Regions from separate parts of the Halomonas sp. 113 genome, predicted to be linked through region 1. Evidence: predicted binding sites of a transcription regulator. Region 1 holds the regulator's gene; each other region holds the start of a gene.
What was found. Region 1 encodes sigma-54, which starts transcription at its own class of promoters, with help from an activator protein. Its sites were predicted from a motif close to TGGCACNNNNNTTGCTNT; they were not measured.

Region 1 (10,839 bases):
GCCGCCCCAGATGCCCACGACACTAAACCCAACCGTTAAAATAGGCAGTGACACAAAGCCTGCCCATAGGCGTGGCGCCACCACGCGGCGCAGTGGGTCAACACCGATCATCTCCATGCTGGTGAGCTGCTCTGTCGCTTTCATTAAACCGATCTCGGCGGTGAGCGCAGATCCCGCCCGGCCAGCAAACAGTAGTGCTGCCACCACTGGGGCTAACTCCCTCAATAGCGACAGTGCCACCATTTGTCCCAGCGCCTGCTCAGCCCCGAAATCGACCAAAATGGTATAGCCCTGCAGTGCCAGCACCATGCCGATAAACAGCCCCGACACCAATACAATGGCTAACGAAAGCACGCCAACAAAGTGCATCTGGTGCAACCATAATCGCCAGCCTTCCCGGGAAGGCACGCCGACCACCGACTGGAATAGAAACACGCCCGCGCGACCCAATGCTTCCATTAAGTCGCACCCTCGGCGCCCCAGCCGTGTAACACGCGCGGCGCTATTAGAGAACTTTGACTGCATTAACTCTGCCCTTTATTTACCCTGCATTGGTGCATTTAAGCGCCTTGTGTCACCCACCCCAGCAGTTCTATTTAACCGGAGCCTCGCCCAGAATATCGCGATAAAACGCCTCAGCGGGGTAGTGAAATGGTACCGGGCCATCAGGTTCGCCATGAATAAACTGGCTAACCCGGGGATCTTGATTTGTGTCCAAGGTTTGCGGCGTGCCATGGGCTACCACCTGGCCATCGGCGATCAGATAGAGATAGTCCGCAATGCTCAAGGTCTCCTTGATATCATGGGAGACCACCACCGAGGTTAGCTGCAGCGCTTGATTAAGGCGCTTGATTAGCTGCACCAACACGCCCATAGAGATGGGATCCTGACCAACAAACGGCTCATCATACAGAATCAGTTCTGGATCCAGCGCCACCGCACGAGCCAATGCGACCCGGCGCGCCATCCCTCCGGACAGCTCCGCAGGCGTTAAGTGTCGCGCTCCGCGCAGGCCGACCGCCTGTAGCTTGAGCAACACCAGGTCACGCACCATGGTATCGGGCAAATCCGTATGCACCCGCAGCGGAAAGGCAACGTTTTCAAACACATCCAAATCAGAAAACAGCGCACCACTCTGAAACAGCATTCCCATCCGCTTGCGTAGCGTGAATAGTGCCTTCCGGGACAGTTTATGAACATCACGCCCATCAATGAGTATTCGACCACTCTCCGGGGTTAGCTGGCCGCCGATCAGCTTCAGTAGCGTGGTTTTACCGGTACCACTTGGTCCCATGATCGCGGTTACTTTACCCCGCGGTATGGTCATATTCACGCCACGGAAAATTTCGTGATCACCACGCGAAAAGTAAAGCTCTTCAATTTCTATAAAGGGTGCATCTGTCATGGATCAGTTGACTCTTAACGAGGCGCGACTAAAGCTGTATAGCATACCCTACTTGCGGCTATCGCAATTAGAAAACAGCGTTTCTAAAACATTATCGAACATTGTACTATAACGCTACAAGGCATTACTGCACGAATGGGCTTTCCTATTGTTCAGGGTTATCAAAGTTGCAAAGGCTTGCTTACCCTCGCCTAAACCTGCTCTCGACACTGGTGATGCGGGTATGCCCCCAGGGAGTCGCCTCAATTACTGCCTATTAGAGGTGTCGAGATGTTATTCTTACCGGTTACTACTTGTATATTTTCATTTGTTAAGAGAAAACGCTATGCGCCAGCCTATCGCCCCCTCCAGCCTACTACGTGAAAGCGCACTGCGTACGCTACAAATCGAGCAGGCAGCGATTGGAGGCCTTCAGGCTAAGCTAGACGAAAGCTTTGATCGCGCCTGTGAGCTAATTCTCGCCTGCCAAGGTCGTGTCGTGGTGACCGGTATGGGCAAGTCGGGGCATATTGCTGGCAAGCTAGCGGCGACACTTGCCAGTACCGGCACGCCGGCTTTTTTCGTTCACCCCGGCGAAGCCAGCCATGGCGATCTAGGCATGATTACCCGCGCAGATGTAGTGTTGGCGCTCTCTAACTCGGGCGAAACTGCCGAAGTCACTGCTCTGCTACCACTGCTTAAACGCCTGGGCACACCGCTGGTCAGCATGACGGGGCGGCCCCACTCCACGCTTGCCAAGCACGCTGATGCGCACCTAAACAGTGGCGTCGAGCGTGAGGCTTGCCCGCTCGATCTAGCCCCCACCAGTTCCACCACCGCTGCCCTCGCCCTGGGTGATGCACTGGCGGTTGCGTTACTGGAAGCACGCGGCTTTACCGCTGAAGATTTTGCCCTCTCCCACCCCGGCGGCAGTTTGGGCAAGCGCTTACTGCTACGCGTTAGAGACCTCATGCACGACGGCGCACGCCTGCCCCAAGTCGCATTGGGCAGCCCGCTGCGCGACGCATTACTCGAAATTACCCGGCAAGGGCTTGGCTTTACCTGCGTAGTGGATAGCGAAGGACGATTAGCGGGGGTCTACACCGATGGCGATCTACGCCGCACGCTGGATCAATTCCATAATCTGCGCGACGTGCGCGTTGATGATGTCATGACCCGGCCGGGCAAGCGCATAGGCCCCGATATCCTGGCGGCCGAAGCGGTACGTATCATGGAAGAAAGCCGTATTACCGCGCTAGCGGTGGTTGATGAACAACAGCGCCCAATTGGGGCTCTACATATGCACGACCTGCTCGCCAGCGGCGTTATTTAACCCAGCGGCGCCAACACGACCTGCTTTACGAACTGATTGATATGGAGGTTCTATGACCCTACCTGCCTCGCTACTCGACCGACTCCGCCGTGTACGCCTGCTAGCACTGGATGTTGACGGCGTCCTTACCGATGGGCGCCTCTACTTTCAGGCCGATGGTATCGAAATCAAAGCATTCCACACCCAGGATGGCCACGGGCTAAAGCTTCTCAAACGCGTGGGCGTACATGTCGCGTTGATTACCGGGCGCGACTCCCCCATGGTTAGCCAACGCGCGGCGGCACTCGGCATTGACCATGTTCACCAAGGCTGTGAAGACAAGCTGGCCACACTGCGCGGGCTCTGCCAGCGCCTCGATATTGAACTAGAGCAGGTGGCTTATTGTGGCGACGACCTACCCGACCTAGCGGCTATCAAACGTTGCGGCGTCGGCATTACCGTGCCAAACGCGCCGGACTATATGCATACCCACGCCGACTGGACTACCGAACGCCTGGGTGGCCACGGTGCCGTACGTGAGATCTGCGATACGCTGCTTGAATCTCAAGGACACTGGGGCGCGGTGCTCGACACCTATCTGCACGGCCGCACGTAAATGTTTAAACGCTTTAAAGTACGCCTCTGGTTAGCCGGGCTAGTCATCGCGCTGGGGATTCTGCTGGTATGGCTTGACCCCCGCGGGCCTCAAGACACCAGCATCGATCCCGAAGCACAGGCTCAGGAACCTGGCCACGTGCTGGAAAATGCCGAGATTACCCTATTCGGGGATAACGGCAGTGTCATGCAGTCGCTAAAAACACCGCGCCTTATCCATACCCCGCAGCGCAGCGAAACCTGGACGGAAGAGCCCGAGGCAGTACTGTATGACAGCGAAAACCGTCAGTGGCTGGCCAGCGCCGCTGTAGGCACGCTCAACACCGCTACCCAAGCCCTGCTGCTGTCAGGTTCGGCTCGGCTGTTTGCACCAGATGAAGGCTGGCAGCTAGATACCGAGCTACTGCACTATGATGGCCTCGAGCAGCATGCATGGAGTGACACACCGGTATTGATGCAGCAACCGCCACAGCAAATGAGCGCTTCACATATGGACGTTTGGCTTAACACCAGCCAGGTTCGCTTAACGGATAATGTGCGCGGCACGCACCCCCCGGCCACACAACGCTAATAGGAACCGCCATGAAAGCCATGATTTCCCCAGCCCTGCTCTACACTGCACTGTTCGGTTTAGCGATACCTTTATCAGTGTTAGCCCAAACCAACTCATCTTCCCAACAAGCCCCAGTGGAAGTGGAAGCCGACCGTTTAGATCTTGATCAGCGGGCAGGCACAGCTGTTTATACTGGGGATGTGGACATTCGCCAAGGCGAAATGCAGCTGCGCGGCGAGCGGGTAGAGATCGAACGCAACGACGCGGGCGAACTCTCGACAGCCACCGCTACCGGTGAGCGCGCCTACTTGCGCCATCAAGGCGAAGGGCAAGAAGGCCCCACGGAAGGCTGGGCGCGGCGGATTATTTATCACGTCGCCGAGCGTCGCGTAGAGCTGATCGACCAAGCCGAACTGACCCAGCAAGAGGACACCTTTAGTGGCGGTCGCCTTGAGTATTTTATTGACCGAGAAGTGATTCAAGCGCGCTCTGACGTTGATGGCAGCGAGCCCCAGCGCATACGCATGACCCTTCAGCCTGAACAATAGGGAGCCTAGCTGTGGCCACTGCTGACACTGCGCCGATCAAAACCCTTTATGCCCACCACCTGGCTAAAAGCTACAAACGCCGCCGAGTGGTCAAAGACATCAATCTAGAGATATCCCAAGGCAGTGTCGTTGGCCTTTTGGGCCCCAACGGCGCGGGCAAAACCACCTCATTTTATATGATTGTTGGGCTGGTCAAATCCGACGCTGGCAAGGTGGGTATCGACGATGTGGATTTAACGCGCGCCCCCATGCACGAGCGCGCAGCTGCGGGGATTGGCTATCTACCTCAAGAGGCGTCTATTTTCCGCAAACTCTCGGTTGCCGAGAATATTATGGCGATACTCGAGACCCGCAAAGAGCTTAACCGCAGCGATCGCGAACAGCGCCTGGAAGCGCTACTCGAAGACTTCCATATCACCCATATTCGCGACAACCTGGGCATGAGCCTTTCGGGCGGCGAGCGCAGGCGTGTAGAAATAGCCCGCTCGCTAGCCACAGAGCCCGCTTTTATACTGCTCGATGAGCCTTTTGCGGGCGTTGACCCCATCTCGGTAGGTGAGATTAAAACCATCATTCGTGCACTGAAACAGCGCCATATCGGCGTGCTGATCACCGATCACAACGTGCGTGAAACACTAGACATTTGCGATATCGCCTATATCGTCGGCGATGGGCAAATCATCGCCAGTGGCTCGCCCGCCTCGATTCTCACCAACCAAAAAGTAAGGGATGTGTATTTGGGCGCCGATTTTCGCCTGTAATGTTTTTGCCTTAATCGCCCCTAAATAGCGCTTTAAAACAACTTTACGACCAATGGCATGCTTATTGCACTTGCGCCAAGCACTCACTCGCACTAGGGTGGAGCATTCTGATTAACGAGTGGTTCTCAGATGGTCATGAAAGCTTCTCTCCAACTGCGTATCGGCACACAGCTGACCATGACGCCCCAGTTGCAGCAGGCCATTGCGCTGCTGCAACTCTCTACGCTGGATCTTCGTCAAGAAATTCAGCAGGCCCTCGATGCCAATCCCATGCTGGAGCAGGAAGATGAATTTAGTGAACAGGCTGTCAGCGAGCCTAAGGAAGAAGAGTGGTCAGAGAGCATCCCTACTGAGCTCTCGGTAGATAGCGACTGGTCAGATACCTATCAAGATATGGGAAGCCAGGGGGGCAGCAGCAGCGAAGGCCCCGACTTTGAGCGCCAGGCAGCCGGGCAGAGCCTTCATGGCCACCTGCTGTGGCAACTCGCCATGACCGATTTTAGCGCTCGCGAGCAGCTTGTCGCGGAAAGTTTAATCGACGCGCTAGACGCCAACGGCTACCTGACCCAGCCGCTCAACGACATCCGTGAAGGGCTTCGTGCCCAGGGCATTGACGGGCTAAGCCAACGCGAAGTGGAAACCATTCTACTCAAGCTCCAGCAGTTTGAGCCGACCGGCATATTTGCCCGTGACTTGCGTGAATGCTTGATGCTGCAGCTCGCCGCTCTCCCCGATAATACGCCACTGCTGGTTCCCGCCCGCCGCTTGGTGCGGCAGTTTCTCGAAGCGCTTGGCAAAGACGATATGCGTCTGCTGAAACGCCGTCTAGGGCTCGACGACGAACAGCTGTCCGATGTCATCCTGCTTATTCGCAGCCTAGACCCACGCCCAGGCAGCGCCTACGGCGACACCGATGACAGCTATGTCACCCCCGATCTAGTCGTCCGCCACGATAATGAAGGCTGGCATTTAGAGCTCAACCCCGAGGCCCTGCCACGGCTGCGCATTCAGCCCGACTACGCCAGCTTGATTAAGCGTGCGGATAAAAGCGATGACAACCAGTTTCTCAAAGAGCACTTGCAGGAAGCGCGCTGGTTGATCAAGAGCCTCTCTAGCCGAAACGATACGCTGCTGCGTGTTGGTCGCGAAATCATTACCCGCCAGATTGGCTTTTTAGAGCACGGCGAAGAAGCCATGAAACCACTGATACTGGCCGACATTGCCGAAGCCGTGGAGATGCACGAGTCGACTATTTCACGGGTAACGACGCAAAAATATATCCATACACCCCGTGGTGTGTTTGAACTCAAATACTTTTTCTCAAGCCAGGTGAGCGGTCAAGATGGCGACAGCCACTCCAGCACCGCCATCCGTGCACGACTCAAGAAACTGATTCAAGAGGAGCCGCCCGGCAAGCCGCTTTCAGACAGCCGCTTAGTGACGCTATTAGGCGAAGGAGGGATTCAAGTGGCGCGTCGTACGGTGGCGAAATACCGTGAAGCCATGGGCATTCCCTCTTCCAGTGAACGGCGTCGTTTGCGCTAACTTCGTTAACGTTTCAGGGAAACTCTCGACAAGGGCTTTGCAACGCGGCAAAAAGGGTTACAATCGAAGTACAGTCCGATGGATAAGGAGCACGTCAATGCAAGTAAATATCACTGGTCATCACGTAGAACTGACTGACGCCTTGCGTGACTATGTCAACGAGAAGCTTGAGCGTGTAGAGCGCCATTACGACAATATAACTACGGTGCAAGTCACCTTATCAGTGGAGAAAGAGCGCCAGCAGGCCGCCTGTACGCTGCACGCCGCAGGTGCTGACTTACATGCGGAAGCCCTAGACAGTGATATGTACGCCGCTATCGACGCACTAGCGGACAAAATCGACCGTCAACTCGTTAAACACAAGGAAAAAGCACAAGCTCGCGCCCAAGGCGCCGGTGTGCGTTAATTCAATGACGTTGGAAACCATACTCCCCCCGGAACGCGTTCTGTTCGACGTCCCCGGGGGCAGCAAAAAAAGGGTGCTGGAGTTTTACAGCACCTTTATCGCCCAAAATATCCCCAGCCTGGACAGCCAAGAAGTGTTTAGCCGTTTAATCGGCCGCGAGCGCTTAGGTAGTACGGGTATTGGTAACGGCGTGGCTATTCCTCATGCGCGTAGCCCCCACTGCAACGCCCCTATCGCTGGATTTTTGAAACTGGCTGAAGCGATCGATTTTGACGCTATCGACGGCGACCCGGTAGATCTGGTGTTTGTCCTGTTGGTACCCGAAGAGGCAGATGACACGCATCTCTCACTACTGGGTCAGGTAGCGACCATCATGAATGATGCGGACACGCGCCAGCAACTGCGTAAAGCAGCCAGCCAGCGCGAACTGCTTGAGCTGATTACCGCCAAAATTCGCGAGCAATCAGCGGCCTAAGGGTCTGAAACCCTGTTCAGGGCAGATCACAGCAGGTTATCCGCTCACCACCCTCAACGCAGCTTGATCAAAGCAAAGAGAGACTCTATGCAACTGGTGATCATTAGCGGCCGCTCCGGGTCAGGTAAATCTATCGCCTTGCAAGCGCTGGAAGATCTTGGCTACTACGCGATTGATAACCTCCCAGCTATGTTGCTGGGGTCGTTGGTGGATGAACTGCGTGACCAGGGCGACCGAGCACATTTAGCGGTGAGTATTGATGCCCGCAATTTGCCGGGAGCTCTGGAGCGCCTGCCCTCTTTATTAGACGAGTTGCGCCAGCGTAAAATCGTCTTTCAAGTTATTTACCTGACCACCGATGCGCGCATACTGCTTGAGCGTTACTCAGCAACGCGTCGCCGTCATCCGCTGACCCGCGATAGCGAAATGACGCTGGAAGAGGCGATCAATAAAGAAGAGACGACGCTAGAGGATATTCGCGATCTGGCCGATCTATTGATCGATACATCACGATTATCGGTGCACGATTTACGCCGTCGCATTACCGACCAAGTAGCCCATCAGCGGCGCGACAAGCTGACGCTAACGCTGGAATCGTTTGGGTATAAACGCGGCGTACCGTTAGACGCCGACCTGGTCTTCGATGTGCGCTGCCTGCCAAATCCGTACTGGGATCCAACGCTGCGCCAGTTCACTGGCCGCGACGCGGAAATCGTGGCTTTTTTGAACAGCTATCCGATTGTTGATGCCATGAGCGACGACATCTTGGCCTGGCTAGAGCGTTGGCTACCCGCTTACCAGAATAGCCAACGTAGCTACATGACTATCGCGATTGGCTGTACTGGTGGCCAGCACCGCTCGGTCTATATGGCCGAGAAGTTAGCGGAAAAATTGACTCCTAGCATGGGCGAAGTTCAACTTCGCCACCGCGAACTGGGTCTGCACTACACCATAAGCGAACAGTTGGCCGCTCCCCTCGTCAGCGCTTCCACACCTAACGAGCGGCCAGAGACCTCTTAAGCGCGTCTATCCATTAATGACACCACTCGGCGAAAAGGAACCAGGGTGCCAGAACGCATACTTACACTTACCAATCAACGCGGGCTACACGCTCGCGCGGCGACAAAACTGGTCAAATGCGGCCAACAGTTCACGGCAAAAATACGCGTTTACAAACAGCAACAGGCCGCCGACGCCGCCAATATCATGTCACTGCTGATGCTTGCCGCACCTTGTGGCACCGAGCTTAGAATCACCGCCGAAGGCGATGACGCCGAACAGGCGCTTGAAGCGATTCAAGCGCTGTTCGACGCCCGCTTTGAGGAGGATCAGTAAGCCGCCGCTTGGCTTGTTAGTCCCCCGCCACGGTCATGGCATCAATCAACCAGCTACCCGTGTGAACACTGCCACGGGTATCAGTGTCATCGCCAATACCTACTAAGCCAGCAAACATCCGCTCCAGGTTTCCGGCAATGGTGAACTCTTCGACCGGGTACTGCACCTTTCCATTTTCGACCCAAAAACCTGCTGCACCGCGGGAATAGTCACCGGTCACACCGTTGACACCTTGGCCCATCAACTCAGTCACCCAAATACCCCGCCCCATCTCTTGCAACAAGCTTTCGCGTGATTGCAGTGGCGTTGCTAAACGCACGTTACGTGCCCCACCGGCATTGCCCGTGGTTTGCATATCGAGACGACGAGCGCTGTAAGAAGAGAGCATATAGCTGGCAATGCGTCCCTGATCGATAAAGCGATTATTGCGCGTTTGCACGCCCTCGCCATCAAACGGTGAGCTTGCCGTAGCGCCAATCTCCATTGGCCGCTCTTCAAGACTAAACCAGTCGGGAAACAATGGTGTACCGAGCCGGTCGCACAAAAACGAGGCCTGCCGGTAAAGCGCACCACCGGCTAACCCACCGAGCAGGTGGCCAATCAAGCCACTGGCCAACGATGGGTCAAACAGCACCGGAAAGGTGCCCGTTGGCGGCCGTTTAGCACCTAGCCTGCGCAGCGTACGCATCGCGGCTTCGCGCCCCACCTCAGCGGGGTCACGTAGCGCCTTGGGGTCACGGGCAGAGGTGTAGTCATAATCACGCTGCATACCGCTCGCGTCTTGGGCAATCAGCATGCAAGAAAGAGAGTGACTACTGCCCTTTTGGGTACCTAAAAAGCCGTGGCTATTGGCGTAAACGCGCACCCCTTCGCCACTGGAGAGAGACGCGCCATCTGACTGTGAGATGCCGTCAACGTCTCGCCCCGCCTGCTCGCAGGCAAGCGCTAACTCAATCGCCTCATCCGTTGTGAGCGCCCAGGGGTAGTGCACTTTTAGATCGGGCAACTCAGTAGCCATAAGGGAGGCATCGGCCAACCCTGCGGCCGGGTCTTCGCCGGTATAGCGGGCAATCGCCAGCGCTTTCTCTACGGCTGCCTGGATCGAGGCACTGCTGGCATCAGTGGATGAAGCGCTGCCTTTACGTTGACCCACGTATAGCGTGACGGCAATGCCTTGGTCACGGGATAACTCAACCGTTTCAACTTCGCCCAGGCGTACGCTAACGCCTATACCCTGATCGACGCTTGCGCCTACTTCGGCAGCATCCGCGCCCAAGCGCTTCGCCAGCGCTAACGCCTCTTCGGCGCGCGCGGTCAATAGCGACTGCTGCGCGGATGCATCAAATGCCTGTGCCATATGGCCTCCTATTTCAACCGAATGCCTCTCAACCAAAGTCTTGCAAGAGAGTGTCATCGGCGAATCAATGTTGTACTCGCAGCTGGTATAATGCCGCCACGAATCTTGTCTGTGAGTCACACTATGCGTAAGCAACGTCCCGATCCCGTTGAAGTAGAAGAACAGGAAGAACGCCCTAGCAAGTCGCAACTCAAACGCGAAATGCATGCCTTACAGGCACTTGGGGAAACCTTAATCGCCATGCGACCGGCGGAACGCGCCCGTTTCCCCCTCTCTGACGATATGCTACGCGCTATCGAGGAAACCTCGCGTATTCGCTCCCATGAAGGTCGCCGCCGCCATATGCAGTATGTCGGTAAGCTGATCCGTAAAGAGGATCTTACCGCCATTCAAGCCGTGTTCGACTCCATCGACCAGGAGCAAAAGCAGCGCGACCACGCGTTCCACCGACTGGAAAAATGGCGGGAACGCTTAATTGACGAGGGCGATGCGGCAGTTGACCTGTTTATGGCGGAGCACCCCGACGCCGATCGCCAGACACTGCGTCA
Region 2 (10,839 bases), 2.4 Mb from region 1:
TTTGTTCGGCTTCAAAGATGGTCACCTGATGACCGAGCATCGCCAGTCGGTGCGCGCAGGAGAGCCCGGCAGGTCCGGCGCCGACCACGGCCACATGACTGCCGGTAGAAGTGGCGCGTTTGAAGGGGTGGCCGTCGAACTGCATGTGGTCGGTGGCATGACGCTGCAGCAAACCGATCAGCACCGGCTGGCATTCGGCGTCGTGGTTGCGCACGCAGCTGCGCTCGCAAAGAATTTCCGTGGGGCACACCCGGGCGCAGCTGCCGCCTAAAATGTTGGCTTCCAGAATGGTTTCCGCCGCGCCGTTGATATTGTTCTCGCTGATCTGGCGAATAAAGCTGGGAATATCAATATCCGACGGGCAAGCTTCGACGCAGGGCGCATCAAAGCAATAGAGACAACGCTGACTTTCGATCATCGCCTGGCGATGGGTCAGCGGCGGATGTAGATCGCTAAAGTTGCTTGCCAGCGTATCCGGGTCGTAGGTGCCGACCTCTTTTGCGCTGGGTAGGTGGTTCAGTGGGCTAGTCACAGTAAAGCCTCCGCTGTTGTTATGGGCACAGCTGTTATCTTTTTACGGCCATCGGCGCATTCAGCTCGGCGCGCTTGGCCAGCAATTCGAAGACACCGGGGTAGGCGGGGCGCTCCAAATAGCGGCCCGCACCGCGCTCGGCACGCAGCTCACCATCCCGCCACACCCATTTGCCCTTGCTAATGGTGTGACGGGCAATGCCGCGCACCGTTTTGCCCTCGAAAATGTTGAAATCGACGTTCTGGTGGTGGGTTTTGGCAGAAATCGTCCGGGTGCCGTTGGGATCCCACACCACGATATCTGCATCGGAACCTACTTGAATCGCCCCTTTGCGCGGGTAGAGGTTGAAAATCTTGGCGGTGTTGGTCGATGTCAGCGCGACAAACTCCTGGGGCGACAGCTTGCCGGTGTTGACGCCTTCATCCCACAACACGGCGAGGCGGTCTTCCACGCCAGCGGTGCCGTTGGGGATTTTAGTAAAGTCATCCTTGCCCGCGGCTTTCTGATCGGCACAGAAACAGCAGTGGTCGGTGGCGGTGGTTTGCAGATTGCCCGACTGCAAGCCGTGCCAGAGCGCTTCCTGGTGGCCCTTGGGCCGGAAGGGCGGGCTCATCACGTGGGCAGCGGCGCGGCCCCAGTCGGTATCCTGGTAGACGCTATCGTCGATGAGCAGGTGCCCGGCTAAGCATTCGCCATAAACCGGATGACCCTGCTGGCGGGCGTAGGCAATTTCATCCACGGCATCTTTGGTGGACACGTGAACCAGATAGATCGGTGCGCCCAGGGTGCTGGCAATGCGAATCGCCCGGCTGGCCGCTTCGCCTTCCACCTGGGGTGGGCGCGAAAGCGGATGGGCTTCCGGCCCGGTCATGCCCTGGGCGAGCAGTTTTTGCTGCATGTGGTAGACCAGCTCACCGTTTTCGGCGTGAACCGTAGGCACCGCGCCTAGCTCCAGACAGCGCGAGAAGCTTTCCACCAGAATGTCATCAGTGGCCATGATCGCGCCCTTGTAGGCCATAAAGTGTTTGAAGCTGTTCACCCCGTGTTCATGAACCAGGGTGCCCATTTCCTCTCGCACGCTATCGTCCCACCAGGTAATCGCCACGTGGAAGGCAAAATCGGTGGCGGCTTTTTCCGCCCAGCCTTGCCAGGTTTCGAAGGCCTCAAGGAGCGACTGACCTGGCTGTGGGATCACGAAGTCGATGATCGAAGTGGTGCCCCCGGCCAAGGCCGCGGCGGTGCCGGTATAGAAATCTTCGCTGGCCACGGTGCCCATGAACGGCAGTTGCATGTGCGTATGGGGATCGATACCGCCGGGCATCACCAGTTGATCGCTGGCATCGACAATTTCACACCCTTCAGGGACATCTAGATCGGTGCCAATCGCATGGACTTTACCGTCGACACACAGTACGTCTGCGCGGTAGGTATCGGCGTGGGTGACCACGGTGCCGCCCTTGATTAATAAGCTCATCGTTCGCTCCTGTTGTTTTTAAATAGAAAACTTAACCAGCAACCTGTTTTTTACCAGCAGAATCATTCACCGTCGGTCAGGCGGGTATAGGTTTCCGGGCGACGGTCGCGGAAGAACTGCCAGTTGTTGCGTACCTCCCGCACCATGTCCAAATCGATCTCGTGCACCAGCAGCTCGTCTTCTGTTTCGCTGGCCTGAGCTTCGATTTTGCCGCGGGGGTTAACGATATAGCTGGAGCCGTAAAAGTCGCCGATGTTCCACGGCGCCTCGGTTCCAACTCGATTGATCGCAGCGATAAAGCAGCCATTGGCGGCGGCAGAGGCAGGTTGCTCTAACTCCCACAGGTATTGGGAAAGACCGGCCACGGTGGCGGAAGGGTTGAAAATCACCTCAGCGCCGTTGAGAGCAAGCGCCCGCCAGCCTTCGGGGAAGTGACGGTCGTAGCAGATATACACGCCGATTTTGCCGTAGGCAGTATCGAACACTGGCCAGTTGGATTTTCCCGGCTTGAAGAAGAATTTTTCCCAAAAACCGGCTACTTGGGGAATATGGGTTTTGTGGTACTTGCCTAAGTAACTGCCGTCAGCGTCGAATACCGCTGCGGTGTTGTAGTAAACACCGGTTTCAGTCTCTTCATACACCGGCACGATGATCACCATGCGGTGCTCGGCGGCGAGCTTCTGCATCATCTGGCAGGTAGGGCCTTCCGGTACCCGCTCGGCGGCGGCGTACCACTTGCCGTCCTGGCTGGGGCAAAAGTAGGGCTGGTTAAACACTTCCTGGAAGCAAAGCACCTGCACGCCCTGGTCAGCCGCTTGCTGAATCATTGGCAGATGTGCCTCGTTCATGGCGTCGCGAATAGCTTCTGGTTCAAGGTCGGTGCTGGTTTTCAGGCCCATCTGAATCAACCCGATTTTCATCTTCTGCATGAGACGCTCCCTCTGATTGTTGATGTGTAGCGTATGTTTGTAGTGTTCTTGAAACTAGTTTTGTAAAGCTGACGAAATAGACAGCTTTTGTTGAAAGTAGCGCTGGGTAGGTGGTTTTAGCAAGTCTTTAAAGGAGATTTGTTAAATCGTCTTTAACTCATTGAGTTTGCTTATTTTTATTGTTCCATTTGGTGATATTCACTTTTTTGGTGAGGTCTTGCACTGTTTTGGATGGTTTTTTTATTCTTTTAAAATCATTGGTTTGGTATATTTCTAGCGAGTGTTTTTGGTTTTTTTCTGTTTGAAATTGGTGCAAATATTTTTTTTGATCTAGCTTTGTTTAGTTGGTTTTTGTTTTAGGTGGGGAAAATATAAAGATAAAAAGCTAACAATAATAATGTTGTCCAGGAAGGCAGCTTTTTAATCAATGAGTTAATTGATCTGCTTTTTCAAGTAGGCATGCTTATTGCTTGTTTTCTAAAAGCTATGGTTTCTAAGAACGATGGTTTTGAAAAACAATGGTTTCTAAAAGCCATGATTTCTAAGCGCCTTTTTGAAAAGCTCCACTGGCCGTGGGAGCTAGGCAGCGCAATAACGCAATGCTGAGGAGATAAAAAATGACCGAAACAACCTCTCAGATGGTGGATCGAGGTGGGCTGGTAGAGCTAGATGTAGGGGACGATGTACGCAGTAGTTCGCGCTTTAATGAGGATATTGCGCCTACCCAGGCCAGCGAGCGCACCTGGAGTAAGTGGAATATTGCGGCACTCTGGGTAGGCATGTCGATCTGCGTGCCCACCTACACCCTAGGCGGGGTATTAACCGCCTACTTCGGGCTGAGCGTGGGGGAGGCGTTGTTTGCCATTTTGTTGGCCAACGTGATCGTGCTGATACCTCTTACCTTAAACGCCTTTCCCGGTACGAAGTTTGGTATTCCTTTTCCGGTGGTTTTACGCTCTTCGTTCGGTATTTTAGGTTCCAACGTACCCTGTCTGGTGCGCGCCCTGGTCGGCTGCGGCTGGTTTGGTATTCAAACCATGTTTGGCGGTTTGGCCATTCATCTGTTGCTCTCCGAGTTGATTCCCGCTTGGGCTGCGATGGGCGGTGTTGGTGAAGTCATCGGCTTTTTTGTCTTTGGTGCGATGAATCTCTATGTGGTGATTCGTGGTGCAGAGTCGATTAAATGGTTGGAAACCTTCGCCGCACCGCTGCTGTTAGCCGTTGGTGTTGGGCTGATGATATGGGCGTGGCCAAATATGTCGATGTCCGAACTACTGGCACAGCCGCCGTCGCGGCCTGAAGGGGCATCGGTATACGGCTACTTCTTCGCGGGCTTAACCGCCATGGTGGGTTTTTGGGCCACGCTGTCGCTGAATATTCCCGATTTCAGTCGCTTTGCCAAAAGCCAAAAAGATCAGATCGTTGGTCAGGTGATTGGGCTGCCGCTAACGATGTTTTTCTTTGCCGCACTCGGTGTCGTGTTAACCGCTGCTTCCGAAACGCTGGTAGGGGAAACCGTTGCCGACCCGGTACGTTTGATTGGCTATATCGACAGCCCCTTCTGGGTGGTACTGGCGATGCTGTTGATCATTATCGCCACGATCTCTACCAATACGGCTTCTAACATCGTGTCGCCTACCAACGATTTTCAGAACATTGCGCCCAAATTGATTAACCAGACGCGCGGCGTGCTGATGACTGGCGCGGTGGGCGTGTTGTTGATGGGCTACGATCTGCTGCAAAAAGCGGGCGTTATTCCGCCAGGGGTTTCTCTGGAGCAGATGTACTCCAACTGGCTGCTGGGTTACTCCAGCCTGCTGGGGCCCATCGCGGGCATCATGGCGGTGGACTACTTCCTGATCAAAAAGCAGCGTTTGGATGTGCCCAGCCTGTATATGGATAACCATGCTTATCCTGCGGTGAACATCGCGGGTTTTATCGCCTTTGGCGTGCCGGTGGCGCTTACGTTGCTATCGCTGTTAACTGGCACCATGAACTGGTTCTACGACTACGGCTGGTTTACCGGCTCGGCGCTGGGGGCAATTGTTTACTATGTGGCAAGCCAAGTGTTGGTGTCATCGCCCCAGGCGGGGCCAGCGCCGATAATGGCCAATGAGGCAACCGAGCAGCGTTAAACATACTGCCGGGTTTAGCTGCTTTTGATTAAGCGTAGAAACGCATCGACCACTCGGTTGGGGCGGCGGTCGTGGCGGGTGATCAGCACAAAGGGGATGCGGTAGTGCTGCGTGTTGGCATGCAACGCTCGCATCTTGCCCGCTGCCACCCACTGTGCAGCTACGTGTTCAGGCAGAAAGCCGATAAATCGCCCGGTAAGAATCAAAAAAGCGGCGCCTTCTCGGTCGGATGCTGAGGCACGAAGGCTTAGCGCATCATGCGCCTGTCGGGCCTCAACCGGTAGCGGATAGCGGGGCGAAATAGCCGAGTGTTGGGCGATATCAGCACCACTGAGCGTGTCGTCGTCCTCCGTAAACAGGGGATGGCCAGCCGCACAGTAAAGATATGATGGCTCATCATAAAGGTGCCGCGCTTCTAAACTGGTGGGCAGGTTCACTGCAGGCACTACGCCGACGTGCAAGTGGCCATCCATCACCCCTCGAATGACCGCGTCAGAAGGCTCCATATGAATATGCAGCGTGACCTCATGCTCCGGCGCGCTGAGCTCAGCCAGTGCATTGGTCACGTGCATGGCGGGTAGTGTCACCAAATTATCGGTAATGCCGATATTCAGCTCGCCTTTAATCGTTTGGTGCAGGGCGTTAACGTCGCTTTTAAACGTTTCAAGCGCGGTCAGTAGCGTCAACCCTGCCTGATAAATCTCTTTACCCTCTTCGGTTAAACTAAACCCGCCACGCCCCCGCTGGCAGAGCGAAAACCCCAGCCTCCCCTCCAAGTCGTTCATGTGTTGGCTAATCGCCGAACGACTAATGCCCAGCGTGGTTTCCGCCGCGGTAAAGCCACCGCACTCAACGACCGTCTTAAAAATACGGATTAGGCGTATCTCGTAGTCGCTCATTTGGCCCAGCGATGCCATAACAATTTCCTGGTAGATTGGCTATCCATGCATAACGTCACGCTTTTCAGGGCATTAACGGTGATAAAAACTGATATACATCCTAAAAGCACCGCGGCACTATCGGATAAAGCCACGTGTCAGCGCGTGTTATGTATCATTTTTAGTTACTTTTTACACTGTATCAGGTGTCCCCCTGGGTTACCTGAATAAGGCTTCTGCGCGATGTCCGCTACCTCCAATGATGTAAATGATGATGTATTGAAAGCCACCAAGACTTATCGCCAACAGCGCCGCCATGTGATTGGGCTATATCTGCTAGCACTGCTTGTCATGATGGTGCTTTTCGGCTGGCTGCTGAGTGAACAGTATCGGCAAGAAATTGAGGCCGCCGAGTCGCGGATTACCGCCCGCGCTAATGTGGTTGCTGAGTGGGCAAAAGGCGTATTTGCACAAAGCGGGCAAGCGCTTTTTGGGCTTGCTGAGATGCTAACCCTGCAAGGCATGCCAGATAGCGATAATGCCCAGGCCCTTCAGCGCTCGCTAGAAAACCTGACCCTGTATGTGCCCATGGTGGACGAAATCGCTGTGTTGAGCGCTGAAGGCCGAGTAATGGCGAGTGGCCGCAGCAGCCGAAGAGCAGGTGCTGATATCAGCGATACGACGTTGTTTAATGCCTTTAAGCAAGCAGGACAAGAAGAACTGATTACCCCGCTTTACTGGTCTATCAGCGACCAACGCTACTATTTGTACCATGGTCGACGATTAGAAACCTCGTCCGGCGAGTTTGCTGGGGTGGTCATCTCTAGCATTGTACCTGAAGTGTTTGCCGACGCTCTGGAGCAGATGAGTGTCTATGACGGCGAGAGCATTGCCCTGGTCGACCCCGGATTAAAATTTATTGCTCGCTACCCGACCCCCGAAAAGCCATTTTCGATTGGCAGTCAAATTGAGAGTCCAGAAACGGCCGAGTGGCTTACCCGTGGTGAGTCCACATGGTCAATCAACATTGACTCACCTATTGATGGCCGAAAACGGCTGTTTCGCATGCTGAGAGTAGGCGAGTATCCGATGCTGGCTGTGGTTGGCGTTGATCTTCACGAATTGCTCTCGGCCTGGCGGCAGCGTGCTTTGATTTTAATGTTGGTGACGGCAGTGATTGCCCTGCTGGGTGCTTGGGGGGCGCGCCACTACCTGAATCGTTTAGCGTTGTCGCATCAACTGCGTCAGCGTATTGAGGAGCGTGAACAGGCTCGTGCCGAGGCCCAAATCGCTGCTGCCGCCTTCCAGACGCACTTAGGCATCCTTATTACCGATCCACAGGGCATCATTCTTAAGGTGAATGAGACCTTTAGCCGCATTACCGGCTATAGCGAAGCGGAGATAGTGGGTAACAATCCGCGCATGTTTAGCTCTGGGCTACAAAACGCCGCCTTTTACCGCCGTTTATGGAAGCGTGTTATCAAAACCGGCAACTGGGAAGGCGAGATATGGAACCAGCGTAAGAATGGTGAACTGTTTCCCGAGTGGCTAACCATTAGCGCTGTCTACAGCGTTGAGGGCACCTTAACTCACTACGTGGCCACCATGAGCGATATCAGCGAGCGTAAAGCCGCTGAGCAAGAGATTCATCAGTTAGCATTTTATGACACCTTAACCGGGTTGGCCAACCGGCGGCTGTTTATGGATCGCATAGGTAATGCCCTTAAAGAGCTTCAGCGCCATCAGCGTTGCGGCGCACTGCTATTTATCGATATCGATAACTTTAAGCAAATCAATGACACTCTGGGGCACTATGCGGGGGATCAAGTATTGCAGAGCGTTGCTCGGCGAATGGGGCAGATGTTGCGCGATACCGATACCTTGGCGCGGCTGGGAAGCGATGAATTTGCGGTATTAATCGAAGGCGTGGATAGCAATTACGCTCAAACCACCCGGCTGGCAGAGCGTATTGCGCACAAGCTGCTGGCAACTCTTAACGAATCAATCACTCTGGCCGAAGAGAGCATCACGGTGACGGGGAGCATTGGTATTGCGATCATGGCCAGCAATGAGTACGGCGTGGATGACTACCTGCAGCAGGTAGATATGGCGCTCTTTCAGGCTAAGAACAACGGCCGCCATGGCGTGTGCTTTTTTGACCCCTCGATGCAGGCTGCGCTACTGGCCCATGTGAAATTAGAAGCGGATCTGCGCCAAGCGCAGGCCAGCCAGCAGTGGCAGCTCTATTATCAGCCCCAAGTGGATCACCATGGCGTGATCACTGGCGTTGAGGCGCTGCTGCGCTGGCATCATCCTGAACGCGGCATTGTTTCACCAGGCGATTTCATTCCGCTGCTGGAAAGCAATGAGCTGATAAACGATGTAGGCGAATGGGTATTGGAAGATGCCTGCTATCAATTAGCGCGTTGGGCGCAGCATCCACAGCTCAGCAAACTGACCATATCGGTGAATATTAGTCCGCTTCAGTTTCGCGATGAGCAGTTTCTGGCTCGTGTAGAGGGGGTGTTTGCGCGCACTCAGGCGCCGCTTCAGCGGCTAAAACTGGAGGTGACCGAGTCACTGTTTGTGGAAGCGCGAGACGACGCCAGAGATAAAATGCTTGCCCTTAAAGCGCGCGGTGTACGCTTCTCTCTGGATGATTTTGGCACCGGCTACTCGTCCCTGGCCTATTTAGCGCAACTGCCGCTGGATCAACTGAAAATTGACCAATCCTTTGTGCAGCAGGTGCTCGAAAGCCAAGCCAACGCAGCGATTGTCGAGAGTACCATTGCCCTGGCAGAGAGCCTCAATCTAGAGGTCATTGCAGAAGGCGTAGAGACCAAAGCGCAGCAGGCGTGGCTACTGGCGCACGACTGTCACGCTTATCAAGGCTATCTGTTTGGGCGGCCGGTTACTGCAGAGGCCATCGAGAGATTGATTACGGGCGCTTAACCCAGCGTCAGTAAGCGGAGTTGGCCTTCGATATCGAGAGCGGGGCTCGTATCGGGAAGAATAACTTCCAGCCGGGAGTCTTGCCGCCACGCGCTGCTTTCAACGCTCAGCGTACCTCCGGCGCGGTTAAAGCGTTTCCAGCCGCTATCGGTATGAAACACGCCTTTAATGCGTGCCTCTCTGGGGAGTTCTCCCAAACAGGTGGCCAAGCTATCCAGGTCGAAGCGCTCGCTTGGGTGCCAACGTAACCCCGTACTGGTGTAGCCCAGCGAAGTGCCGGTTTCACGCTGGGGCTTGCCGGGCGGGGGCGGAAAATCAAAAAAAGACCCGGCTAAGCTGGGTGTTGTCGCCAACTGTTGATGGTTGGCGGGTACGCTGATATCGCTCCCTTCGGCGCGTCCGCTCTGGGTCAACAGTCCTATGGGTAGTTCGCCTTGGGGAGCTTCCTGCACCCATTTACGCGGCGGCCAGCGCTGTGCCACAAACGCATGAGCGGCGCCGAGCTGCTCGGGCGTGCTCTGGTCGAGCATGGTGAGTGCCACGGCATCGGCCATATCGAGCTGGTCGCGGAAGGTGTCGTGCGTTCGGGAGCGGGCGTCATCTAATCGGCGTGGGTCGAGAGTAGCAATAATATCGCGTACCTCGACCACTTCCTGGAAGGCTTCCCCTCGCAGTAGATCCAACAGACCTGCCGGGTGGCCAAGGCCTGAGGGCTCGATGATGACGCGATCAGGCTTGCTGCGTGCGAGTAAATTCACCAGCGCCGCTTGCAGTACAAAGGCGAGCTGGCAGCAAAGGCAGCCGCCGGGAAGGCCCTTCACCACCACATCGTCACGGGCATCAAACATCGCCTGGTCGATGCCGATTTGGCCAAACTCGTTGACCAAAATGGCCCATGTTTCATCCACAGGCTTCTGTTCGATGAGGCTGTGGATAAGCGTTGTTTTACCGCTGCCGAGAAAGCCGGTAATGATATGCACCGGCACTTTTGCCAACCGTTCTGACGCTGCCAACGCCTAGCCCCCTGTCATATTCATAAAGCGTACTACCTGCACATCGCCATCGGTGGTGAAGTGATGGCGCTCGGGCTTAAGCGGCAGGGCGTTGATGATCGCCTCTTTTAGCGCCTGCATATTACCGGGGTGACGGCGTAGCACGGCGCGAAGATCGACCGAGTGTTCGTTGCCTAAGCACAGCAGCAAGCGGCCTTCCACGGTCACACGCACCCGGTTACAGGTATCGCAAAAGTTGTGGCTATGGGGGGAAATAAACCCAACCCGGCTGTCGCTATCGGCCATCTTGAAGTAGCGCGATGGGCCGGGTGTGGTTTCGGTCGTGGGGATCAGCGGATAGCGCGTTTCGATCAAGTCTTGAACGTCATCGCTGGAGTAGAAGGTTTCCGCCCGTGAGTGGTCAGCAACATCGCCCAGCGGCATCTCTTCGATAAAGCTAATATCGAGGTTTTCCTGGCGTGCAAAGGTGACCAGGTCTATTACTTCGTCGTCATTGCGACCTTTTAAGATCACCGCGTTGAGCTTGATGCGTTTAAAGCCCGCTTCCTGGGCGGCATGAATGCCGTCGATCACTTTGGCTAAATCGCCGGTGCGGGTGAGCTGCTTAAAGCGCTCCGCATTTAGCGAGTCCAGACTAATGTTCAGCCGCCGCAGACCGCTTGAGTAAAGCTGCTTGGCGTGCTTGCGTAGGCTGGCACCGTTGGTGGTCATAGTGAAGTCGTTAAGGCCTGGCATGGCGCCGATCTCATCGACCAGTTGCTCAATGCCGCGGCGTACCAGCGGTTCGCCGCCGGTAAGGCGAATTTTCTCGACCCCCAACTCAGTGAAGGCGCGCGCCACCATGGCGATCTCTTCCAGCGTCAGTACCTGGGCGCGGGGCAGAAACGTCATCTCCTCGCTCATGCAGTACACGCAGCGGAAATCGC
Region 3 (10,839 bases), 520 kb from region 1:
ACACAGTGCACCACTACCGGCAGAGAATGCTGTTTCGCTAGCTTCAGCTGGACATCAAAGTAGTGCCACTGCGCTTCAAGCGTGTCGGTAAAGCGACCATCAATACCGCACTCGCCCACTGCTACTATCTCAGGGTGCTCAGCGAGCAAATGATCAAGCGCGTTGATATCCGACGCTTGATGCTCATCGACAAAGTAAGGGTGCAAGCCCAAGCATACCGACGTATCCGGCCGCTCGCCGAGCGCCAGCACCTGCTGCCAGCGCGAACGGGTCGTCCCCGGTACCACAAAGTGCACGACACCCACTGCCTTAGCGGACTCGAACACCTCAGCCCGATCATCATCGAACTGAGTAAAATCGAGATGGCAATGAGCATCTATCAGCATGGGAACGCCTGACATATAGGGATTAGTGCTCGCGGGTAGGCTGGAAGCGAATATCCGGCCAACGCTCCTGAGTCATCTGCAGGTTCACCCGGGTAGGCGCAATGTAGGTGAGATAACCACCGCCATCGATCGCCAGGTTGGCGCTGGCCTTGCGCTTGAACTCTTCCAGCTTTTTGGCATCTTCACAGTAGACCCAGCGAGCTGTCTGGACATTGACACCTTCATAGAGGCAGTCGACCTTGTACTCCTCCTTGAGACGGTGGGCGACCACATCGAACTGCAGGGTACCTACGGCGCCGAGAATCAGATCGTTGTTGTCCATCGGCATAAAGACCTGGGTAGCCCCCTCTTCGGAAAGCTGCTGCAAGCCTTTTTGTAGCGCCTTCATCTTAAGTGGATCTTTAAGCCGTACGCGCTTAAATAGCTCGGGGGCAAAGTGGGGTATGCCGGTAAAGCGCATATCTTCGCCCACGGTAAAGGTATCGCCGATCTGAATCGTGCCGTGATTATGCAGGCCAATAATATCGCCGGGCCAAGCCTCTTCTACCTGGGAGCGGTCGGAGGCCATAAAGGTCAAGGCGTCGGCAATCTTAACGTCCTTGCCGATACGCACATGGCGCATCTTCATGTTCTTTTCGTACTTACCCGAGCAGACGCGCAAAAAAGCGATGCGGTCGCGGTGATTGGGATCCATATTGGCCTGGATTTTAAACACGAAGCCGGTGAAGCGCTCATCATCAGATGTGACTACCCGCGTATCGGTTTCGTGGGCCTGGGGCGGCGGCGCGTACTCGACAAAACCGTCAAGCATTTCACGCACACCAAAGTTACCCATGGCGGTACCGAAATAGACCGGTGAAAGCTCCCCCCTCCGGTAAGCATCCAGATCAAACTCATGGGAGGCACCGCGCACCAGCTCGACTTCCATGCGCAGCTCTTCGGCCTGCTCTTCTCCAAGCACAGCATCCACTTCGGGATTATCCAAACCCTCAATGCGCTTATCCTCGGGAATGCGGCTACCCTGCCCCTGGGTATAAAGATGAATCACGTCGTTATAAAGGTGATAAACGCCCTTAAAGTGGCGACCCATGCCAATCGGCCAGGTCATCGGCGCACACTGGATATTCAGTACCGTTTCAACTTCATCCATCACCTCAATGGGATCACGGATATCGCGATCCATTTTGTTGATGAAAGTGAGGATCGGCGTGGTGCGCAGACGACACACTTCCATCAATTTAATGGTGCGATCCTCAACACCTTTGGCGCCGTCGATCACCATCAAGGCAGAGTCAACCGCCGTAAGCGTACGGTAGGTATCTTCAGAGAAGTCTTCGTGACCCGGTGTATCCAGCAGATTGACGATGCGGCCGCCGTAGGGGAACTGCATCACCGAGGTCGTTACCGAGATCCCCCGCTCCTGCTCCATCTTCATCCAGTCTGACGTTGCATGGCGATCGTTACGCTTGCTCTTCACCGAGCCGGCTAACTGGATGGCATTCCCAAATAGCAGCATTTTTTCGGTAATGGTGGTTTTACCGGCGTCGGGGTGCGAAATAATAGCGAATGTCCTGCGAAGCTCGGCTTCACGGGCTAATTGAGTCTCTTTCATTGTGCCTCTTCAAATATAGGGTCTCATTCGCAGCACTCACTCAGCAGCTTTCGCTAACTGGCCACCGCGCGTTGAGCCATGTCCATTGCGACAATTGTAACGCTTGGAGGCGGCTGTTGTCGCGGGTGGCGTCAAATGTGACGCTCTTGAAAAAGGCCAAAAAAAACGCTGAACAAGTCAGCGTTTTAATCTTACAAAGTGGCACAAGGCCGATGTTAACCACCACCAAAGCCGGGGGCTAGGCGAAGGTATTTACCTGCGTACCTAGGGTGCCCTCTTTAGCTAGATCTGGCTGCGCGCCAGTATCGGCAGAGGCCATTATTTCAGTTACTTGATCAGCTTGCGTATCCAAAGCTTCTTTGAAAACCTGCATTTGAGCCTGTTCGGCGGTTTGCGCCTGATTCATATACAGCGATGCACTGACTGAACTGCTGATGCCTACATCCATATATCCACCTCATGGTGTGCAAATGTACTTATAAACTAGCAAAGCATTAGATCACGCGCAAAGATACCGTCTCTATTACTGGTGCTAGCGTCTATTACTATCGGCCTAACTCGCCTGATCATTAATAAATAAAGCGCTAGTTAGAACCTATCAGCACGAAATGGTGCCATATCGATGGCCGTGGGCTGCCCCTCCATCATATCCGCCATTAGATGACCGGTGGCGGGCCCCAGAGTGAACCCCTGATGGCCATGGCCAAAGGCAAGCCACAACCCTGGATGCCTTGGCGCAGGCCCAATCACTGGCTTCATATCGGGCAAACAGGGGCGCGCGCCTTTCCAAGGGGCGTCATCGCGTCGCTCGCCCAAGGGGAACACGCTGCGTGCCACTTTCTCGGCGGCGCCCAGTTGATTGACATCAGCAGGCGCATCCAAGCGATCAAGCTCAGCGCCGGTAGTCAAGCGAACCCCTGCGTTCATCGGCGCCAGCAGGTAGCCCACCTCGGCATCCATAACCCAGAAATTTAGCTTGGCTGGCGCTTGAGGCGCGTAATGCATGTGGTAGCCACGTTTTACAAAGGTAGGAAAGTGGTAGCCCAATTCTTTTAGCCAGCTTCCCGCCCAGGGCCCTAGCGCCACGACGACGTCATCTACTTCTAACGCTTCAGCAGCGGTATTGACCTGCCAGCGATCACCCATTTGCTGAACCGACTTGATATCCGACTGCAAAATACGCCCGCCATCATTACTAAACGCTTGGGCGTAAGCCGCGACCAACCCACCTGGATCAGCAACCGTCCAGGGATCAAGCCAGTGAATTGCGCCGATAATGGTGTCACTCAAAGAGGGCTCTTTCTGCGCAAGAGCCGCCTTATCCAGTTGCTCAAACTGCACGCCATAAAGGCGCCGTGCTTCTTCGGCCTCGGTTATCCGCGCAGCAAGTTTTTCAGGCGTGCGATATAGCTCAAGCCATCCCTGCCTGCGCACCAAGTGCTCAGCGCCTGCGGCTTCAATCATCGGGCCGTGGGTTTTTAGCGAAAGCTGAATCAGTGAGGCGTATTCCGGCACGATTTTCTGGTAAGTCTTCGGCGCTGAGTTCATCCAGTAGCGCAATAGCGGGGAGGCGGCGTTGACCATACCCGCGGGGCGGTAACGAATATCTACCCGACGGTTAGGTAAAACGCTGAGGAGCGTTTTAACGTCGCGGGGAAAAGGGTAAGGCCTTACCGCTTCCCGCTGAATGATACCCGCATTGCCAAACGAGGTTTCGCGGCCAGGCTGAAGGCGATCTACCAGGGTCACCTCATGCCCACGCTGGCGCAGATGCCAGGCAATGCTGACACCGACCATGCCTGCTCCCAAAACTACCGTTTGACGCGCCATCTTGATGCACTCCCTTTTCAGCGTTTATGAACCACAATTGAAGATCTATAACTAATTGAAAAATATCACCAATCAATGCGCATTAACACAGTAGAAAACGCTATTTTATTTCTAAAAATCAGTAATTAATGCTGCCATTAGCGTTAAAAAGGATGACTTCACTATTAGCGGCATAACAATTGCTTAGTTTCTATTAGGAAACCTGAATAGCAGTCAGTTAGCACCGGTGCAACGGTTCCCCCTCCTTCCGCTTAAAACAAACAAAGCACCAAAAAGAAGCGCACTTGCACCAAAAGATACTAAGGAAAACACCATGCCTACCACGCTAAATTTGGACAGCTCGTTGCTCGATATGCTCTGGGTGCTCTGGGCCGCTGCTCTGGTATTTGTGATGCAAGCTGGCTTTCTCTGCCTGGAAGCGGGCACTACGCGCACCAAGAATGCTATCAACGTCGCTATGAAAAACGTAGCGGACTTTGCCATTGCCGTCAGTATTTTTTGGTTAGTCGGTTTTGGTCTCATGTTTGGCGACTCTCACCACGGCTTAATCGGCACAACGCTGTTTGGTTGGCAATTAGAAGCCTCCAGCCACTGGGTGATTACCGTTTTTATTTTCCAAGCAATGTTCTGCGCCACCGCCGCTACCATTGTGTCGGGCGCAGTGGCAGAACGTATGCCCTTTTTAGCCTATACCTGGACGGCCCTCTGGATAGCCTTGGTTATCTATCCGGTTTTTGGGCATTGGGCATGGAGCGGGCTTTTGGATGGCGCGGAAGGCTGGTTAGGGGCGCTAGGGTTTGTCGACTTTGCGGGCTCCACGGTCGTACATAGCGTAGGCGGTTGGGTCGCCCTGGCAGCGGTACTGTGTATTGGGCCACGCAGCGGACGCTTCAGCCACGGTAAACCACCTACTGCCTTCCCTTCAGGCAACTTACCCCTCGCCATGTTAGGCGCACTGTTTATGATCTTAGGCTGGTTTGGCTTTAACGGCGGTAGCACCCTGGCCGTTACCGAGCAAATACCCAGCATAATAGCCAATACTGTTTTGGGCGCCGTCGGCGGCATCCTTTCGGGCATGCTGATGGGGCTACGCACTCGGCGCTACGCCGACGTTATGTATGCGATTAATGGCGCCATTGCGGGCTTGGTCGCCGTCACCGCCAGCGCTCATGTGATCTCCTTATCGGCGGCATTTGGGCTGGGTGCGGTTAGTGGCGTACTGATGGTACTGACCAGCGAATGGCTGATAAGCAAACATATTGATGATGCAGTCAGCGCCATACCCTCGCACCTCGTCGCGGGCGTATGGGGTACGCTAGCACTGCCCTGGGTCGCTGACTTAACACTGATGGATAGTGGCTTGTCGCGATCCGCTCAGTTTGGCGTTCAGTTGATCGGTGTTGTGGTGTGCGGCGTTTGGAGCTTTGGCAGCGCCTGGCTACTGTTCCGCATTACCCGGCGCTTCCTGCCCATACGCGTCTCACCTGAAGCAGAAAAGATGGGCCTCAATCTCGCCGAGCATGGCGCCAAAAATGAGTTGAACCAACTGCTTGAGCATATGCGCCAGCATGAACAGCAGGGTGATATGCGCCAGCGAATTGACGCCGACCCGTTTACCGAAGTGGGCGAAATAGCGGCGAGCTATAATCGCGTAACCGCTGCCCTTGAAAGCGCCGTTGGACATACCCGCGTGATGCTTCGCAATCTCCGCGATGGCGTGATTACCTGGCAGGCAGACGGCACCCTGACCAGCCTTAACCCTGGAGCGGAGCAACTCTTCGAGGTCGACGCCAAACAGATTATTGGCCAACCTGTCTCGCAGCTATTGCCAACCCGCTCCCTCAGCCCCGGAGCACGCCATGAAATTAAACGCCGCTGCGCAGATATGCAGGTGCGCCACCTGGAAATACAAGTCAGCGAAGGAGCCAGCGGTTCCGCGTCAGAGCGCTCAGGGATGGTGCGCGATATTACCGAGCGCAAACAGCTGCAGGAGCAGTTAAACCGCGAACGCGACCTTGCCCGTACTACCCTGGCATCGATCGGTGATGGCGTTATTACCTGCGACGCTAGTGGCAACGTAACGTTTATCAATGCGGAAGCTAAGCGCTTGACCGGATGGACACTCGAAGAGGCCATGGATAAACCCATTTACGTGGTGTATCAACTACTCGATGAAGCCAGTGGCCAACCGCTAAACAACCCGGCCCGGCAAGTGCTCACTCAACTAACTCCGGTGCACTCCACCGAGCACTGCCTACTGGTCAGTCGTGATCACTCGCATACCCCCATCCAACACAGCGCTTCACCAATACGTTCGCGCAGCGGCATTACCTTAGGTGCAGTGGTCGTTTTTCAGGATGTTAGCCTCACTCGCCAGTTGACCGAACAGCTGAGCTATCAGGTCAGCCATGACAACCTGACCGACCTGCTCAACCGCCGCGCCTTCGAATCAGCACTGACTGCGCTACTTAATCGCGACGATGGCCACCATGTGCTGTGTTACCTGGATCTCGATCAGTTCAAAATCGTCAATGACACCTGCGGCCATCTCGCTGGAGATGAGCTGCTGCGCCAATTGGCGTTAAAATTTAAAGACCATGTGCGCAGCAGCGATATCGCCGCCCGCCTGGGTGGCGATGAATTCGCTTTGTTGCTACCCGATTGCGGTATAGAGCGAGCATTGACGATTGCGGAAGCGTTACGCTGCGATATTGAGCAGTATCGTTTTTCTTGGCAGGGCCATACCTTTGGTATCGGCGTAAGCATTGGTTTGGTTGAACTCAACGCCGCTCAGCCCATGCAGTTGAGCCAGGCTCTCCACGCCTCTGACGCTGCGTGCTACGCCGCGAAAGAGGCAGGCCGCAATCGCATCCACTGCTATCAGCCTGACGATCATGCATTACTGGAGAAACACGGCGAACTGCAGTGGGTACAACGCTTGCAAAATGGCTTGGATAACGACACCTTCCGTCTTTTCGCCCAACCCATTGCAGCCATTTGCGCCACTGGCCCTGGCTACCGGGAAATTCTGCTGCGACTTGAAGAGCATGGAGAGATCATCGCGCCAGGTAGCTTTCTACCCGCTGCCGAGCGTTATCACTTTATGGAGCGCATTGACCGCTGGGTGATTCGTAACACCCTAGCCTGGCTAGGGGATCAAAACCGCCATGCGACGCTGCCACCTCACAGCTTATGGGGGATCAATCTTTCAGGTGCGTCGCTTTCCGATGCGGATTTTTGTCACGACCTTATTACTCAGGTCGCCATGGCAGGCCTGCCCCACGGCACGCTCTGCTTTGAAATTACCGAAAGCACCGCCATTGCCCAACTCTCAAGCGTGAGTGAAATAATTGTCACCCTTAAAGAGTACGGCTGTCGCTTTGCACTGGATGACTTTGGTACCGGCCTCTCCTCTTTTAGTTATTTGAAGCAGTTGCCCGTCGATTATTTGAAAATTGACGGTAATTTTATCCGCAATGTGCATCAGGATCCGATTGATCGGGCGATGGTTGAGGCGATTCATGCCGTCGGCAAGGCGTTAGGAATTGAAACCATTGCTGAATTTGTGGAAACCCAGGCAACGCTGGATATTTTGCACCACATGGGAATCAACTACGCGCAGGGGTATTTGCTGGGCAGGCCTGAGCCGCTCACCCATATGGCGGGTAACCGCATTAAGGTGATGCCGCGCTAGCTACAATAAAGGAGGAGTCTAAAAGCCAGAAACACAAAAACCCCAGTTAAGGGCATACTCTCTAAAAGAAGGGGTAAACTAAAAGGAAATTAAAAATAGCAGAAGCGATATATGCTGGGGTAATGGGGTGGATGATGGGACTTGAACCCACGACCACCGGAGTCACAATCCGGGGCTCTACCACTGAGCTACACCCACCACAACCTAAAACTGGAAACGCAAATATTGTCACTGGGGTGGATGATGGGATTTGAACCCACGACCACCGGAGTCACAATCCGGGGCTCTACCCCTGAGCTACACCCACCAAAGACAATCTTACGTAGAACAAATAGCATGCGCTTGAAGATATGATTCTGACAGGTTGTTACCACTGAATTAGGTGGCACGCCCAGCAGGAATCGAACCCGCAACCTACGGCTTAGAAGGCCGTTGCTCTATCCGGTTGAGCTATGGGCGCACATATAGTATTCATATAATACGAATACCGATGAGCACTAGACCACAACTGCAGCTTGGAAAAGCAAACTACTACCTTTCATGCTAAGTGATTGGTCGGGATGGAGGGATTCGAACCCCCGACATCCTGCTCCCAAAGCAGGCGCGCTACCAGACTGCGCTACATCCCGATTTTTATCACCTTAGACGCTACCGTGCTGCCCGTCTCAAGCGAGGCATATATTACTATTTTTAATTTTAAAGTCAACCATTAAAGTGATTGTTCGTGAAGGCGCTTTGCCTGGATGCTCCAGCGTGCGAAAATTACCGCCTTTAAAGCGCTGTGGCTTGAGCGCTTTAATGCCTAGGCTATTTTTAACATTCACAGGGACTCCATTACATGACCGCCCAACTAATCGATGGCAAAGCCATCGCTGCTACTGTCCGCCAACAGGTTGCCGAAAAGATCGCTGCACGCCGTCAAACCGGCGGACGGGCACCGGGACTAGCCGTGGTTGTGGTCGGGGACGATCCCGCCTCTCATGTGTATGTCAGCAATAAGCACCGCGCCTGCGAACAAGCTGGCATTCTCTCCTTTCAGCATGCCCTACCCGCTACAACCTCACAGCATGAACTGGAAGCCCTGGTTGATCAGCTCAACAGCGACCCGACCGTTGATGGCATCTTGGTTCAACTGCCACTGCCCAAGCATCTCGATGCCGAGCCCATTTTAGAGCGTATTCTGCCTGGCAAAGACGTCGATGGGTTTCACCCCTACAACATTGGCCGCTTAGCGCAGCGTATGCCCGCCCTACGCCCCTGCACGCCGAAAGGAATCATGACCCTACTGGCACAGAGCGATATTGCGCTACGCGGCTTAGATGCCACCGTTGTGGGCGCCTCTAACATTGTAGGCCGCCCTATGGCGCTGGAGCTGATGCTGGCAGGCTGTACCACCACCGTATGTCACCGTTTTACCCGCAACCTTGAAGATCACGTAAGCCGAGCCGACATCCTGGTCGTGGCCGTCGGCAAGCCGGGTATCGTGAAAGGCGAATGGATTAAGCCGGGCGCTATCGTGATCGACGTAGGCATCAATCGTCAGGAGGATGGCACGTTAAAAGGCGATCTTGATTTTGCCACCGCCGCCGAACGCGCCAGCTTTATCACCCCCGTACCTGGCGGCGTGGGGCCGATGACCGTAGCTACTCTGCTGGAAAATACCCTTGAAGCCGCCGAGAAGCACGATTTAGCTCCCCTAGAGCACGCCTGAGTTAAACAACACCACTTTTAATGTAGGAGCATGGCGCAGTGAAGCGTATTGGTATTATTGGCGCAATGGCGCAGGAAGTGAGCACCTTGGTGAGTCAGTTGGACAATCCCCAACGCTACGAGCACGCGGGTTTTGTCTTCCATACCGGCACGCGTTACGGCCTTGAGGTCATTGTGCTGCAGTCAGGGATTGGTAAGGTCAATGCCGCAGTAGGCACGGCTATTTTATTAGAGCGCCATCAGCCCGATGCCATTATCAATACCGGTTCCGCCGGTGGCTTTGCCGCCGATTTAGCCATTGGCGATGTAATCATTTCAGACGAAGTACGCCATCACGACGTCGACGCCGTGGTATTTGGCTACGAGATAGGCCAAGTGCCGGGAATGCCCGCCGCCTACTTGGCCGACAAATCGCTGCGAGAAGTGGCGCGTAATGCCATCGTCTCGTTAGGTGAAGTCCAGGTACGCGAAGGCTTGATCGCTACCGGTGACGCCTTTATGGCTGACCCTGCAAGGGTAGACGCTACCCGTGCCCAGTTCCCTAGCATGCTTGCGGTAGAGATGGAGGGCGCAGCCCTTGCTCAAACGTGCCACCTCTACCAGTGCCCCTTCGTGGTGATCCGCGCGCTCTCTGACATTCCTGGCAGTGGCGACAACCACCTCTCCTTCGATGAATTTCTGGAAGTGGCCGCCGACCACTCATCGCGCATGGTTGACCAAATGCTTAAGCAACTTGGCAACGTCTAACAGGGCTTACTAAGCGCTTGGAGCCGTCGACCGTTAAAGCGTCGACGGCGCTTGTTAAGACCTGGCTTGTTAAGACCTAACCGCCCAGTTAAGCGTCTCCCCCGCCAGCAATGGAATAATGTTCTCTCCCTGAGCGTAAGGATAACTCTCCGGCAGTGTCCAACCCCGTCGCTCTAGCGTAATGGTGTCTGCGTTAGCCGATAACCCATAAAAACGCGGCCCATTCAGGCTGGCGAAGGCTTCCAACTTATCCAGGGCACCCATTTCATCGAAGGCGGTGGCGTAAAGCTCAATGGCCACGGGGGCAGTATAGGCACCGGCACAGCCGCAGCTTGACTCTTTAGCCCCCTGGGAGTGGGGCGCGCTATCGGTGCCCAAAAAGAACTTATGGCTACCGCTGGTGGCTGCTTTAAGCAGCGCCTGGCGATGCTGCTCACGCTTTAGAATGGGCAGGCAGTAGTAGTGAGGACGAATCCCACCCACCAGCATCTTATTGCGGTTAAAAAGCAGGTGATGCGCAGTAATGGTGGCGGCCACATTATCCGGTGCCTGGGCAACAAACTCTGCGGCTTGCTGGGTGGTGATATGCTCACACACTACTCTCAGCGCCGGATGGCGTTCCAGCAGCGGTTTTAGCACTGTTTCAATAAACACCGCTTCGCGATCAAAAATATCGATCTCAGCATGGGTGACTTCACCATGCACCAAAAGTGGCATGCCAACCTTAGCCATCATTTCGATAGTGGCGTCACAGTGGGCCAAATCGGTCACCCCTGAATCGGAGTTAGTCGTGGCACCCGCCGGGTAAAGCTTCACCGCTTTGACAATGCCACTTTGTGCCGCGCGCTCGATCTCTTCCG

Region 2: YERSI8AC_RS20370 (NCS1 family nucleobase:cation symporter-1) is a predicted target of sigma-54. The motif match lies at 3,391-3,408, and genes of this name have one in related genera.
Region 3: amt (ammonium transporter) is a predicted target of sigma-54. The motif match lies at 3,997-4,014, and genes of this name have one in related genera.

Annotation. Positions count from the first base shown of each region.
Region 1 is NZ_LR881453.1:1,980,228-1,991,066, reverse strand. It holds gene mlaE (lipid asymmetry maintenance ABC transporter permease subunit MlaE) at 1-525, opposite strand, end outside; gene YERSI8AC_RS09300 (ATP-binding cassette domain-containing protein) at 593-1,405, opposite strand; gene YERSI8AC_RS09295 (KpsF/GutQ family sugar-phosphate isomerase) at 1,731-2,717, shown strand; gene YERSI8AC_RS09290 (KdsC family phosphatase) at 2,770-3,312, shown strand; gene lptC (LPS export ABC transporter periplasmic protein LptC) at 3,313-3,882, shown strand; gene lptA (lipopolysaccharide transport periplasmic protein LptA) at 3,894-4,412, shown strand; gene lptB (LPS export ABC transporter ATP-binding protein) at 4,424-5,173, shown strand; gene YERSI8AC_RS09270 (RNA polymerase factor sigma-54) at 5,303-6,718, shown strand; gene hpf (ribosome hibernation-promoting factor, HPF/YfiA family) at 6,816-7,124, shown strand; gene YERSI8AC_RS09260 (PTS sugar transporter subunit IIA) at 7,129-7,599, shown strand; gene rapZ (RNase adapter RapZ) at 7,687-8,619, shown strand; gene YERSI8AC_RS09250 (HPr family phosphocarrier protein) at 8,665-8,934, shown strand; gene pmbA (metalloprotease PmbA) at 8,951-10,291, opposite strand; gene yjgA (ribosome biogenesis factor YjgA) at 10,415-10,839, shown strand, end outside.
Region 2 is NZ_LR881453.1:4,332,337-4,343,175, reverse strand. It holds gene YERSI8AC_RS20385 (NAD(P)-dependent oxidoreductase) at 1-532, opposite strand, end outside; gene hydA (dihydropyrimidinase) at 567-2,006, opposite strand; gene YERSI8AC_RS20375 (nitrilase-related carbon-nitrogen hydrolase) at 2,069-2,935, opposite strand; gene YERSI8AC_RS20370 (NCS1 family nucleobase:cation symporter-1) at 3,553-5,070, shown strand; gene YERSI8AC_RS20365 (LysR family transcriptional regulator) at 5,085-5,987, opposite strand; gene YERSI8AC_RS20360 (bifunctional diguanylate cyclase/phosphodiesterase) at 6,192-8,900, shown strand; gene YERSI8AC_RS20355 (CobW family GTP-binding protein) at 8,897-9,913, opposite strand; gene moaA (GTP 3',8-cyclase MoaA) at 9,917-10,839, opposite strand, start outside.
Region 3 is NZ_LR881453.1:2,499,417-2,510,255, reverse strand. It holds gene YERSI8AC_RS11735 (TatD family hydrolase) at 1-386, opposite strand, end outside; gene YERSI8AC_RS11730 (peptide chain release factor 3) at 409-1,998, opposite strand; gene YERSI8AC_RS11725 (putative motility protein) at 2,237-2,446, opposite strand; gene YERSI8AC_RS11720 (NAD(P)/FAD-dependent oxidoreductase) at 2,587-3,828, opposite strand; gene amt (ammonium transporter) at 4,142-7,522, shown strand; tRNA gene YERSI8AC_RS11710 (tRNA-His) at 7,646-7,720, opposite strand; tRNA gene YERSI8AC_RS11705 (tRNA-His) at 7,755-7,829, opposite strand; tRNA gene YERSI8AC_RS11700 (tRNA-Arg) at 7,906-7,982, opposite strand; tRNA gene YERSI8AC_RS11695 (tRNA-Pro) at 8,075-8,151, opposite strand; gene YERSI8AC_RS11690 (hypothetical protein) at 8,188-8,346, opposite strand; gene folD (bifunctional methylenetetrahydrofolate dehydrogenase/methenyltetrahydrofolate cyclohydrolase FolD) at 8,361-9,233, shown strand; gene mtnN (5'-methylthioadenosine/S-adenosylhomocysteine nucleosidase) at 9,272-9,979, shown strand; gene pyrC (dihydroorotase) at 10,049-10,839, opposite strand, start outside.